Regions from separate parts of the Streptomyces sp. NPDC046197 genome, predicted to be linked through region 2. Evidence: riboswitches for the same ligand, from Rfam matches in the RefSeq annotation. Region 2 holds a riboswitch; the other holds the start of a gene.
What was found. Region 2 has a riboswitch for cyclic di-AMP ahead of AB0A61_RS04305 (NlpC/P60 family protein). Riboswitches for the same ligand answer to the same signal wherever they lie in the genome.

Region 1 (5,271 bases), 200 kb from region 2:
CCGGTGCCGGTGGCCGCCCGAGTGGCCGGGGGGCGCCGGGTGACCGGTGGCCCCCGGCGTGGCTGGTGACGGGCGGCGTGGCCGGTGGCCGGTGACTCAGTGCTGCACGAACACGTAGTCGGCCTGGTACGGGACGGCGGCGACGGTGCCCGGGAAGCACGTGCCGGTCGGGGCGACACCGCCGACGGTGTTCAGCCGCAGGATCTCCGCGGTACCGGCGAGCAGGCCGTGGTGGCGGCCGGCCGGGGCGGCCTTGAGGTCGAGCTCCGGGATGTTGCCGTCCCCGTTCGGGGCCTTGGTGAGGACCACCCCGGTGACAGCGCTGCCGTCCGGCGCGACCCACCGCGGGGTGCCGGAGCCGGGCTTCACGAACGAGTGCCGGATTCCGCCGCCGAGCAGGGCGGCGACGTCCCGCCGGGCGAAGGCGTGGCTGCCGTCGGCGCCCGCCTCGCACCGGTAGATCTGCCGCCCCTTGATGACCGAGGCCTGGAAGTTGCCCAGGGCGTGCCGGAAGTCGACGGCGGTGGTGACCTTGTGCAGCTGGCCCCGGACGGCCCCGCCGGGGAACCCGGCGGTGTGGAGATTGGCGTAGAAGGACCCGGGGTCGTTGGTGAGCTGCTTGAGCAGGGCGGAGTCGCGGACGTCGACGGTGCCGACGAGGCTGTGGCCGTTGCGCCGGTGGGCCTTGCCCAGCAGCTTGCTGAAGTCGATCTTGACTCCGCCGTTGGTGCCCTTGGCCCCCTGGTGGATGTGGAGCATGGTCGGCGTGCCGGTGCCGCGCCAGGTCACGGCGACGGACACCTTGCTGCCCCTGACCTTGATGAACTCGAGTGCGGCGCCGTCCTTGTCCCCCACGGCCGGCCCGCCCTGCACGGGCACCTCATTGGCACCCCGAAGGCTTGCCACGAGGACCGTTCCCCCGGTCTTCGCCGTGCCGCCGCCTCCCGTGTGGCGTCCGCTCGCGGCGGCGGCCGGCACCGCAGCGGCGGCCACACCGCCGATCGCGGCCACCGCGACCGCGGCGACGAGCAGGCCCTTACGGCGCTTCGAGAACGTCGCGTTCATGCCCATGATGTCGTTTCCCCCCATATCTCAGCTGACGCCCCCTGCGTCAGCTTCTGGGCGTGAGTACGGAATAGATCCCAGATTGGACTCAGTCCAGAAATGTGAGCCGCGTCACACACCCGGATGCCGACAGACATACAGAACTATCAGGACATTTCACGCAGAGGGTTGGCGCCGGGGCAGGTGAAGAACTAGCCCGCCCGGTGGACCACCGCGTCGCACAGCTCCATCAGGGAGGTCTTCGCGTCGCACTCCTTGAGCGGTGCCAGCGCGGCCCGCGCCTCCTCGGCGTACCGCACGGTGTCACGCCGCGCCTGCTCCAGCGCGGGATGCACCCGCAGCTCGGCCAGCGCCTGGGCGTGCCGGGCGTCGTCGCTCAGGTCGGAGTCGAGCAGCTCGCACAGCGCGACGTCCTCGGCCAGGCCCAGCCGTGCCGCGCGTTCCCGCAGCCGCAGCACCGGAAGCGTCGCGATCCCCTCCCGGAGATCCGTTCCCGGCGTCTTCCCGGACTCGTGCGAGTCCGACGCGATGTCCAGCACGTCGTCCGCCAGCTGGAAGGCGACTCCCAGCCGCTCCCCGTACTGGGTGAGCACGTCCACGACCGTCTCGTCGGCGCCGGACATCATCGCCCCGAACCGGCAGGACACGGCCACCAGCGAGCCCGTCTTGCCGCCCAGCACGTCCAGGTAGTGGTCGACCGGGTCCCGCCCGTCCTGCGGCCCCGCCGTCTCCAGAATCTGCCCGGTGACCAGCCGCTCGAACGCCACGGCCTGCACGCGCACCGCCTCCGGGCCGAGGTCGGCGAGGATCTGCGAGGCCCGGGCGAACAGGAAGTCGCCGGTGAGGACCGCGACCGAGTTCCCCCAGCGGGTGTTCGCGCTGGCCACCCCACGCCGCACCGCGGCCTCGTCCATCACGTCGTCGTGGTACAGCGTCGCGAGATGGGTCAGCTCCACCACCACGGCCGACGGTACGATCCCCGGCGCATACGGGTCTCCGAACTGCGCCGCGAGCATCACGAGCAGCGGCCTGAATCGCTTCCCGCCCGCCCGCACGAGGTGCTGGGCGGCCTCCGTGATGAAGGGGACCTCGCTCTTCGTGGCTTCGAGCAACCCTTCCTCGACAGCCGCCAACCCGGCCTGGACATCGGCTTCGAGAGCCTGGTCCCGCACGCTCAGCCCGAACGGCCCGACGACGGTCACGAGGGGTCTCCTGTCTGCTGGTGTCTGCTGGGTACTACACGGTTTGTCGATAGGTCGCTGCCAACACTCAAGTCAGCGTATCCGGTCACGTTTCGATCACCGATAGCGCCCACCCATACAGGCCAGGCGGTATCGGATCACGCCCGGTATGTTTTTGATCAACCAATAAGAACAGATATTTGTCGACTTACCCCTCTTACCTCGTTCATCCGTCTTCGTCACCGGATCGACGCCACTGCGCCACCCTCGCCCACGGACGACATCCGAACGGACCACGGTGGCGCTCACCGCCACGACACGCCGCACGATCCGCGCGCAACCAGCACCCGGCGCCCGGTGCCCGATGCCCGGCAACCGATACTCCGACCCGCCTCCGACCACCGGCTTCGACCACCGGCTTCGACCACCGGTGCCGAAGCTGCGGCGTCGACCTTCGCCGGGACCTCCACCCCCACCCCCTTGAGACATGCCCACCCCGGCGCACCTCCGCCCTCGGCCCTCTGCGCTCGACCCCGGGCCCTCCTCCGAGCGGGCCGGCCCGGCTTCGGTGCGCCTGCACACCCCCGAAAGTGACAGCCCTCACACGCCGCTCCCGGATTGCCCGATTTACCCTTATTGAGGCGCCAATTCCCCTTAGCCGCATATGCACTTCAGCCACCAAACCGTGAATTGGGTCACGTCGGCCCCACGACGCCGCCTCCCCCGCTTATCCCCGTTTCCCCTTTCTCCACACGCCAGTTGACCCTTGACATTCGCAAAGGATCAATCTCCTCATACGCCTCACATCAAGGTCAACTAGGACGATGTGTGAATCGGCTACTTGTTTCGGACATGTGCTCTCGCATACGTTCCCGGCCGTCGGGCGGACGCCGAATCCTGCCGCCGCCCGGGAACCCATCGACCGAACCACGCATGGCAGGAGCGGGGGACCCAGGTAAGTCGCCGGGCCGGCGTCGTACGTAACCGTCGTACGCCGTGCCGGAACGGCTCGGGGTGAAGCCGGTGCCCTCAGGGGCACGGCCGGGCACCTCCCAGCCCGAACCCGACAGCTCACCTCGCAGGCGACGGAGAGGAATCAACCATGCCCGCAAAGGGTCTGCTCCGCCGTTTCCGCACCGCCCGCCCCGCCCGCACCCTGGCCGTCGTCGGCACCGGTGCGGCCGTTCTCGCCCTGCCGCTCGTCGGCGCGACCACCGCCTCCGCGGCCCCCACGACGTCCGTCAAGGCCGTCGCCACGGTCGGGTACCCGAACAACCTCGACGGCTGGATCCGCGCGTCGCTCGCGCTCATGGCGCACAAGGGCATCCCGGGCACGTACAACGGCATCTACCGCAACGTCATGCGCGAGTCGTCGGGCAACCCGCTGGCCATCAACCTGTGGGACTCGAACGCGGCCAAGGGCATCCCGTCCAAGGGTCTGCTCCAGGTCATCGACCCGACGTTCCGGGCGTACCACGTCTCCGGCACGTCCTACGACATCTACGACCCGGTCGCGAACATCACGGCAGCCTGCAACTACGCGGCCGCCCGGTACGGCTCGATAGACAACGTCCACGGCGCGTACTGACATTGAGATCCGGCGGGCGCGCGGCAGCCGTGCGCCCGCTGACGTTCCCTGACGCTCCCCGGCGCTGCCCGAGGGCCCCCTGACACCCTCCGGTGCCTAGTGCCCCGGCAACAGTCGGTCGAGGACGACGGCGATGCCGTCGTCCTCGTTCGACAAGGTGACCTCGTCGGCCACCGCCTTGAGCTCGGGATGCGCGTTCGCCATGGCGACGCCGCGGGCGGCCCACTGGAACATGGGGATGTCGTTCGGCATGTCGCCGAAGGCCAGGGCGTGTTCGCGGCGGAGCCCCAGATGTTCGGCGGCCAGCGCCAGCCCGGTCGCCTTGTTGATGCCGCAGGGCTGGAGCTCGACCGTCCCCGGCCCCGACATGGTGACCGTCGCGAGGGAACCGACCACGCTCCGGGCCGCCGCCGCCAGTTCGTCGTCGGACAGCGTGGGATGGCGCAGCAGCACCTTGCTGATGGGCGCGCACCACAGGTCGTCGCGCCGCTCGACCCGCACCGCGGGCAGGGTCGGGTGCGGCATGAGGTACCCGGGCTCGATGAGCGTCAGCCCGTCCACGCCGTCCTGGTCGACTGCGGCATACACCTGCCCGACCTCGGCCTCGATCTTGCCGAGCGCGGTCTCGGCCAGTTCCCGGTCCAGGGTGACCGACCACAGCAGCCGGTGCACCCCGGCGTCGTAGAGCTGCGCGCCCTGCCCGCACACGGCGAGCCCGGCGGTACCCAGGTCGTCGAGCAGCGGGCGCACCCGCGGCACCGGCCGCCCGGTCACCACCAGATGCCGGGCGCCGGCCGCCGCCACCCGGGCGAGCGCGGCGAGGGACCGGTCGGACAGGGTGTCGTCGCCGCGCAGCAGCGTTCCGTCCAGGTCCGTGGCGATGAGGGCATATGCGAGGGGTGCGGCCATGATCAGAGAATACGGATGAGCCGCCCCACCGACTCGATGCGAATCGGACGACCCAGCCGCTCACTGCCGTCCCGGCCGCAACCCCCAACTCCCCTCGCCGCGTCGGCTCTTCACCAGGGGGTCCCGCCGGTTCCGTCGTGGTGCTGCCGCGGCGGCCGAACCTGGTGGTGAGCTGGATCACGACGACCCGCGCGGGCCGCTTCCGCTTCTCGGTTCTTCAGCCGTGGACCCCCCGGTTCTTCAGCCGTGGCTCTCCTCCCGGTCCTTCAGCCGTTGACCCCCTCCCGGTTCTTCAGTCGAGGACCCCTTCCCGATCCTTCAGCCGTGAGCCCCTTCCGGGGCCTTCAGCCGTGAGCCGCGGCCAGGTGTTTGGCCAGCCGCGGGGAGGCGAACTCCGTACCGCACACGAAGCGCATGACCGGGCCGTAGGACGCGGCCGCGGGCAGGCCGGTGAAGTACAGGCCGGGGACGGAGGAGACGTAGCCCGCGCCGAGCTTCGGGGCGCCGCGGCTCACCGCGAGTTCGGTA
Region 2 (5,271 bases):
CGAGCGCCGCCCGCTGCTCGGGCGACAGCCGGGACAGCAGGCGCCGGGCCTCGCCCAGCTTGCCGTTGATCGTCGTCTGCTGCCGCCTCAGTTCGGCCTGCCGCGACCGCAGCGAGGACAGCTCGACACGGGCGGCCCCGCGCAACTGCTCGATCTCCCGCAGCTGCTGCCGTACGCGCGCCAGGGCCGCCGTCTGCCGGGCACCCGCCCGCTCGGCGAACTCGGCGCCCTCCAGGTAGTGCTGGGGATCGCCGGAAAGCACCAGGTGCACCGTGGGGTCGATGCCGCCGTCCCGGTACTGCGCCCTGGCGATCGAACCGAGCGCATCCCGTGCCGAGTTCAGCCTCTCCTGCTCGCGCGCCGCCTCGTCCCGCAGCGTGTTCAGCCGTTTCCCGGCCGCGTCCGCCTTCTCCTTGGCGCCGTTGTACTTCTCGGTGGCGACCTCCGCCTCCTGGTACAGCTTGTCCACCTCGGCCCTGACCTGCTCCGGCGTCGGCTGCGGCCCGGCGTGTCCGGTGCCGTCGAAGCCCGTCGCGGTCGCCGCGCCCGCCAGGGCGATGGTGGCGGCGGTACGGGCGGTGCCCCCGCCGAGCGAGCGCTGTCGGGGCTTGCGATGCGCTGCCACGTGGACCGTCACGTCCCTTCTACGACCGCGACGTCCCCCGGGTTGGACCGTGGGGCGGCTGTCACGTCCGGCGGCGGCTCGCACAGGGGGAGCAGGCCGCCGCCGGACCTTCTCGGCGGTGGTGTCCGACTGCCGCCCTGGCCCGGGCGGCGATGGGGAGCCGGTCACCTGGGGGAGGACGCTAAACCTGTCCGTGTCCGCCCGGTAACGCCAAGTACGGAACTGGCGACAGCCGTGCGGCGGGTGACCGCATGTGACCGTGATCCCGGCGGGAGGGCGTCGGCTTCACGCGGAGCGATGACCGATGCGGCGGTTCGGGACGGGGCGGGGACGGCGGAGTGCTATGGGGGCGCCTTGGGGGCGCATCCACACACCCAGCGGTGCCGGCCGTGCGGCGGCCCGGTGTCCGGGGGCGGGAGGGCCTCTGGCTAGGCTCCCGCCTCATGGACGTACTCATCCATCTCTTCGTCGCCCTGCACATCATCGGCATCGCCGCGCTGCTCGGCGGTTTCCTCACCCAGATGAAGGCGATGGGCCGGGGTACGGCCCGGTTCGTGCCCGGGATGCTGCACGGTGCGCTGACCATGCTGGTCACCGGCGCCGTCCTGGTCGGGCTCAACCAGGCCGAGGGCCACCACGTCAACACCGTCAAGATCGGCGTGAAGCTGGCGCTGCTGGTCGTGATCCTCGGCCTGGTCTACGTCAAGCGGGACGAGGAAACGGTGGACAAGCGGCTGTTCGGCCTGGTGGGCCTGCTGACCATGGTGAACATCTTCATCGCCGTGCTGTGGACGTGAGACGGCCCCCGTGCCGCGCGTCGGCAGCAGGGGGGCCGGTGCCGCCCGTGCGTCAGGCCGGGCGCACCACGCTGTGGATCGCCGACTCGCCGCCGTAGTAGATCGACTCCTCGCGGACGTAGGCGCCGGGCTTCGGGGCGTGGATCATCATGCCGTTGCCGATGTAGAGGCCGACGTGGCTGATGTCGTCGTAGAAGAAGACCAGGTCGCCGGGCCGCGCCTCGGAGAGCGGGACCGTCGTCCCCGCGTTGACCTGGTCGTACGTCGTGCGCGGCAGGCTGACGCCGGCGGCTCTCCACGCGGCCTGGGTGAGGCCGGAGCAGTCGTACGAGCCGGGGCCGGTCGCGCCCCAGACGTACGGCTTGCCGATCTGGGCGCGGGCGAAGGCGAGGGCCTTGTCGGCCTTGCTGGTGTAGGAGGAGCCGGACGACGAGGAACCCGTTGAGGATCCCGAGCTCCCGGCAGGCCCGGCGGACCCGGAGGTCCCCGTGGCGGGGGCCGAGGTGCTGTTCTGTCGCTGGGCGGCCTGCTCCTGCGCCTGCTGCTTCGCCAGTTCCGCGGCTCTGCGGGCGGCCTGCTCCCGCTTCTGCTCCTCGATCGCGGCGAGCCGCGCCTTCTCCTCGGTGTTCAGCTTGGACAGCAGTTCGCGCGCGTCGGCCAGCTTCTTCTGGACGGTGGCCTTGGCCGTCTTGATGTCGCCCTGCGACTCGGACAGCGTTTCGAGGCTCTGGGTGGCCTCCCGGCGCTTCTTCATGGTCGCGGACTGCTGGGTGACGTAGTCGTCGACCATGCCCTTCTGACGCGCGGTGAGCCGGCTCATCAGCTGGGCCTGGTCGAAGTATCCCTCCGGAGTGTCCGCCAGCAGGAAGGTGGCGGTGTCCGGTGCGGCGGCTCCGGTGCGGTACTGGGCCGCGGCGAAGGAGCCCAGCTTCTCGCGCGCCTTGTTGAGCATGTCCGTGCGCCTGGCGACGTCGTCGAGGAGAGCGGCCACGCGCTTGCGCTGCTTGGCGGTGTTCTCCTTGGCCGCGTCGTACTTCTCGGTCGCCGACTCCGCCTGGCGGTACAGGTCGTCGACCTTCTTCTCGACCTCTTCGATGCTCGGCCTGCCGCCGGAGGGGGCGGCGTTGGCCGTCTGGGAGAGCAGGGCCACGGAGGTGATGGCGGCCGTGGCCAGCGCGGGGGTGCGCAGGCCTGCCGAGACCGTAACGGCGGGGCGCGTCTTGCGGTGCGACGCCAAGGGGGACGACTCCTTCCACGGTCCGCCTACCGGGTTAGCTGTCGGGTTCGGGCGGGTGGTTCGGAAGGGTTGCCCTACGGTCCTCGCGGGAGGGTCGGACCGATTCACCCCGGGGGTTCTGGGTGGGTCCCCGGCTCCGGCTCGCGTGTCGGCGATGCCGGACTCGGCGGAGGCCGCGCGGCCCGGCGACGGTTCGCCGGAAGGGGGTCGTGCGGCCCGACGGCACGGTAGCCAACTCGTGTGGCTGATGTGAAGGTTGATGTGCGATATGCCCGATACATTTTCGTAACCTCATTTGAAAATCACATCGACGTGACCACGCGGCTCCACAGCGTGAAGACACTGACCGGTCGCTGGGACGGGAAAGTTCCCGGCCCGGGGAGCGGGGACCGCTCGGCTTCCCGGCCCGGGGAGCGGGGACCGCTCGGCTTCCCGGGCCGTGGAGCGAGGACCGCCCGGCTCGGAAGGTTCGCGGAGTTTTCAGGGCGGCCACGGGTTGTCGGTGGGGCGCCCTAGACTCGTAGAGCGATGAGCAGCCTCTTTGACGACAGCTTCCTGGCGGACCTCCAGGCCTCCCACGGCCGCGAGGAAGAACCCGCACCGCCGCCCGAGGACGATCACGCTCCGGAGCCGGTTCCGGACGATCTGTTCGGCGGGAAGTTCGACCTGCCGCCGGACCGGGACGCGTACTACCGCGACGGCGCCCCGCGCCCGGCCGTGGACCCCGCCGTGCTCCTGGAGGGTCTCAACGAGAACCAGCGCGCCGCGGTCGTCCACTCCGGTTCGCCGCTGCTCATCGTGGCCGGCGCGGGCTCCGGCAAGACCCGCGTGCTCACCCACCGCATCGCCCACCTGCTCGGCGAGCGGGGCGTCCACCCCGGCCAGATCCTCGCGATCACCTTCACCAACAAGGCCGCGGGCGAGATGAAGGAACGCGTCGAGCAGCTCGTCGGCCCGCGCGCGAACGCCATGTGGGTGATGACCTTCCACAGCGCGTGCGTGCGCATCCTGCGCCGGGAGAGCAAGAAGCTCGGCTTCACCTCCTCCTTCTCGATCTACGACGCCGCCGACTCCAAGCGCCTGATGGCCCTGGTCTGCCGCGACCTGGACCTCGACCCCAAGCGCTATCCGCCGAAGTCGTTCAGCGCCAAGATCTCCAACCTGAAGAACGAGCTGATCGACGAGGAGGACTTCGCCGCCCAGGCCACCGACGGCTTCGAGAAGACCCTCGCCCAGGCCTACGCCCTCTACCAGTCGCGGCTGCGCGAGGCGAACGCCCTCGACTTCGACGACCTGATCATGACGACGGTCAACCTGCTGCGCGCCTTCCCCGATGTCGCCGAGCACTACCGCCGCCGCTTCCGCCACGTCCTCGTCGACGAGTACCAGGACACCAACCACGCGCAGTACGCCCTGGTACGGGAGCTCGTCGGCACCCTTGAGCACCCCGTGGACGTGCCGCCCGGCGAGGACGACCTCCGGCCTGCCGAGCTGTGCGTGGTCGGCGACGCCGACCAGTCCATCTACGCCTTCCGCGGTGCGACCATCCGCAACATCCTCCAGTTCGAGGAGGACTACCCGGACGCGACGACGATCCTGCTGGAGCAGAACTACCGCTCCACCCAGACGATCCTCTCCGCCGCCAACGCGGTCATCGAGCGCAACGAGTCCCGCCGCCCGAAGAACCTGTGGACCAACGCAGGCGCGGGCGCCCGCATCACCGGGTACGTCGCCGACACCGAGCACGACGAGGCCCAGTTCGTCGCAGACGAGATAGACCGCCTCGTCGACGCGGGCGAGGCCAGGGCCGGCGACGTCGCCGTCTTCTACCGCACCAACGCCCAGTCGCGTGTCTTCGAAGAGGTCTTCATCCGGGTCGGCCTGCCCTACAAGGTCGTCGGCGGCGTCCGCTTCTACGAGCGCAAGGAGGTCCGGGACGTCCTGGCCTACCTGCGGGTGCTGGCCAACCCCGAGGACTCGGTGCCGCTGCGCCGCATCCTGAACGTGCCCAAGCGCGGCATCGGCGACCGCGCCGAGGCGATGATCGACGCCCTCGCCCAGCGGGAGAGGATCAGCTTCCCGCAGGCCCTGCGCCGCGTCGACGAGGCGTACGGCATGGCCGCGCGGTCGACCAACGCCGTCAAGCGGTTCAACACGCTGATGGAGGACCTGCGCACCATCGTCGAGTCGGGCGCCGGCCCGGCCACGGTCCTGGAGGCGGTCCTCGAACGCACCGGCTACCTTGCCGAGTTGCAGGCCTCCACCGACCCCCAGGACGAGACCCGCATCGAGAACCTCCAGGAGCTCGCGGCCGTCGCCCTGGAGTTCGAGCAGGAGCGTGCAGAGGGCGAGCAGGGCACCCTGGCCGACTTCCTGGAACAGGTGGCCCTGGTCGCCGACTCCGACCAGATCCCCGACGAGGACGAGGACGGCTCCGGCGTCATCACCCTGATGACCCTGCACACCGCCAAGGGCCTGGAGTTCCCGGTGGTGTTCCTGACCGGCATGGAGGACGGCGTCTTCCCGCACATGCGGGCGCTCGGCCAGACCAAGGAGCTGGAGGAGGAGCGCCGCCTGGCGTACGTCGGCATCACCCGCGCGCGGGAGCGGCT

Region 1: it holds a riboswitch for cyclic di-AMP, as region 2 does, so the genes downstream of both, AB0A61_RS03315 (transglycosylase SLT domain-containing protein) here and AB0A61_RS04305 (NlpC/P60 family protein) in region 2, are expected to answer to the same signal.

The regions. Positions count from the first base shown of each region.
Region 1 covers NZ_JBEYZY010000002.1:136,634-141,904, reverse strand. The annotation lists gene AB0A61_RS03325 (CHRD domain-containing protein) at 97-1,065, opposite strand; gene AB0A61_RS03320 (polyprenyl synthetase family protein) at 1,257-2,267, opposite strand; cyclic di-AMP (ydaO/yuaA leader) riboswitch at 3,157-3,346, shown strand; gene AB0A61_RS03315 (transglycosylase SLT domain-containing protein) at 3,349-3,834, shown strand; gene AB0A61_RS03310 (HAD family hydrolase) at 3,931-4,743, opposite strand; gene AB0A61_RS03305 (FAD-dependent oxidoreductase) at 5,088-5,271, opposite strand, start outside.
Region 2 covers NZ_JBEYZY010000002.1:340,648-345,918, forward strand. The annotation lists gene AB0A61_RS04295 (NlpC/P60 family protein) at 1-625, opposite strand, end outside; gene AB0A61_RS04300 (hypothetical protein) at 1,069-1,422, shown strand; gene AB0A61_RS04305 (NlpC/P60 family protein) at 1,475-2,659, opposite strand; cyclic di-AMP (ydaO/yuaA leader) riboswitch at 2,667-2,823, opposite strand; gene pcrA (DNA helicase PcrA) at 3,188-5,271, shown strand, end outside.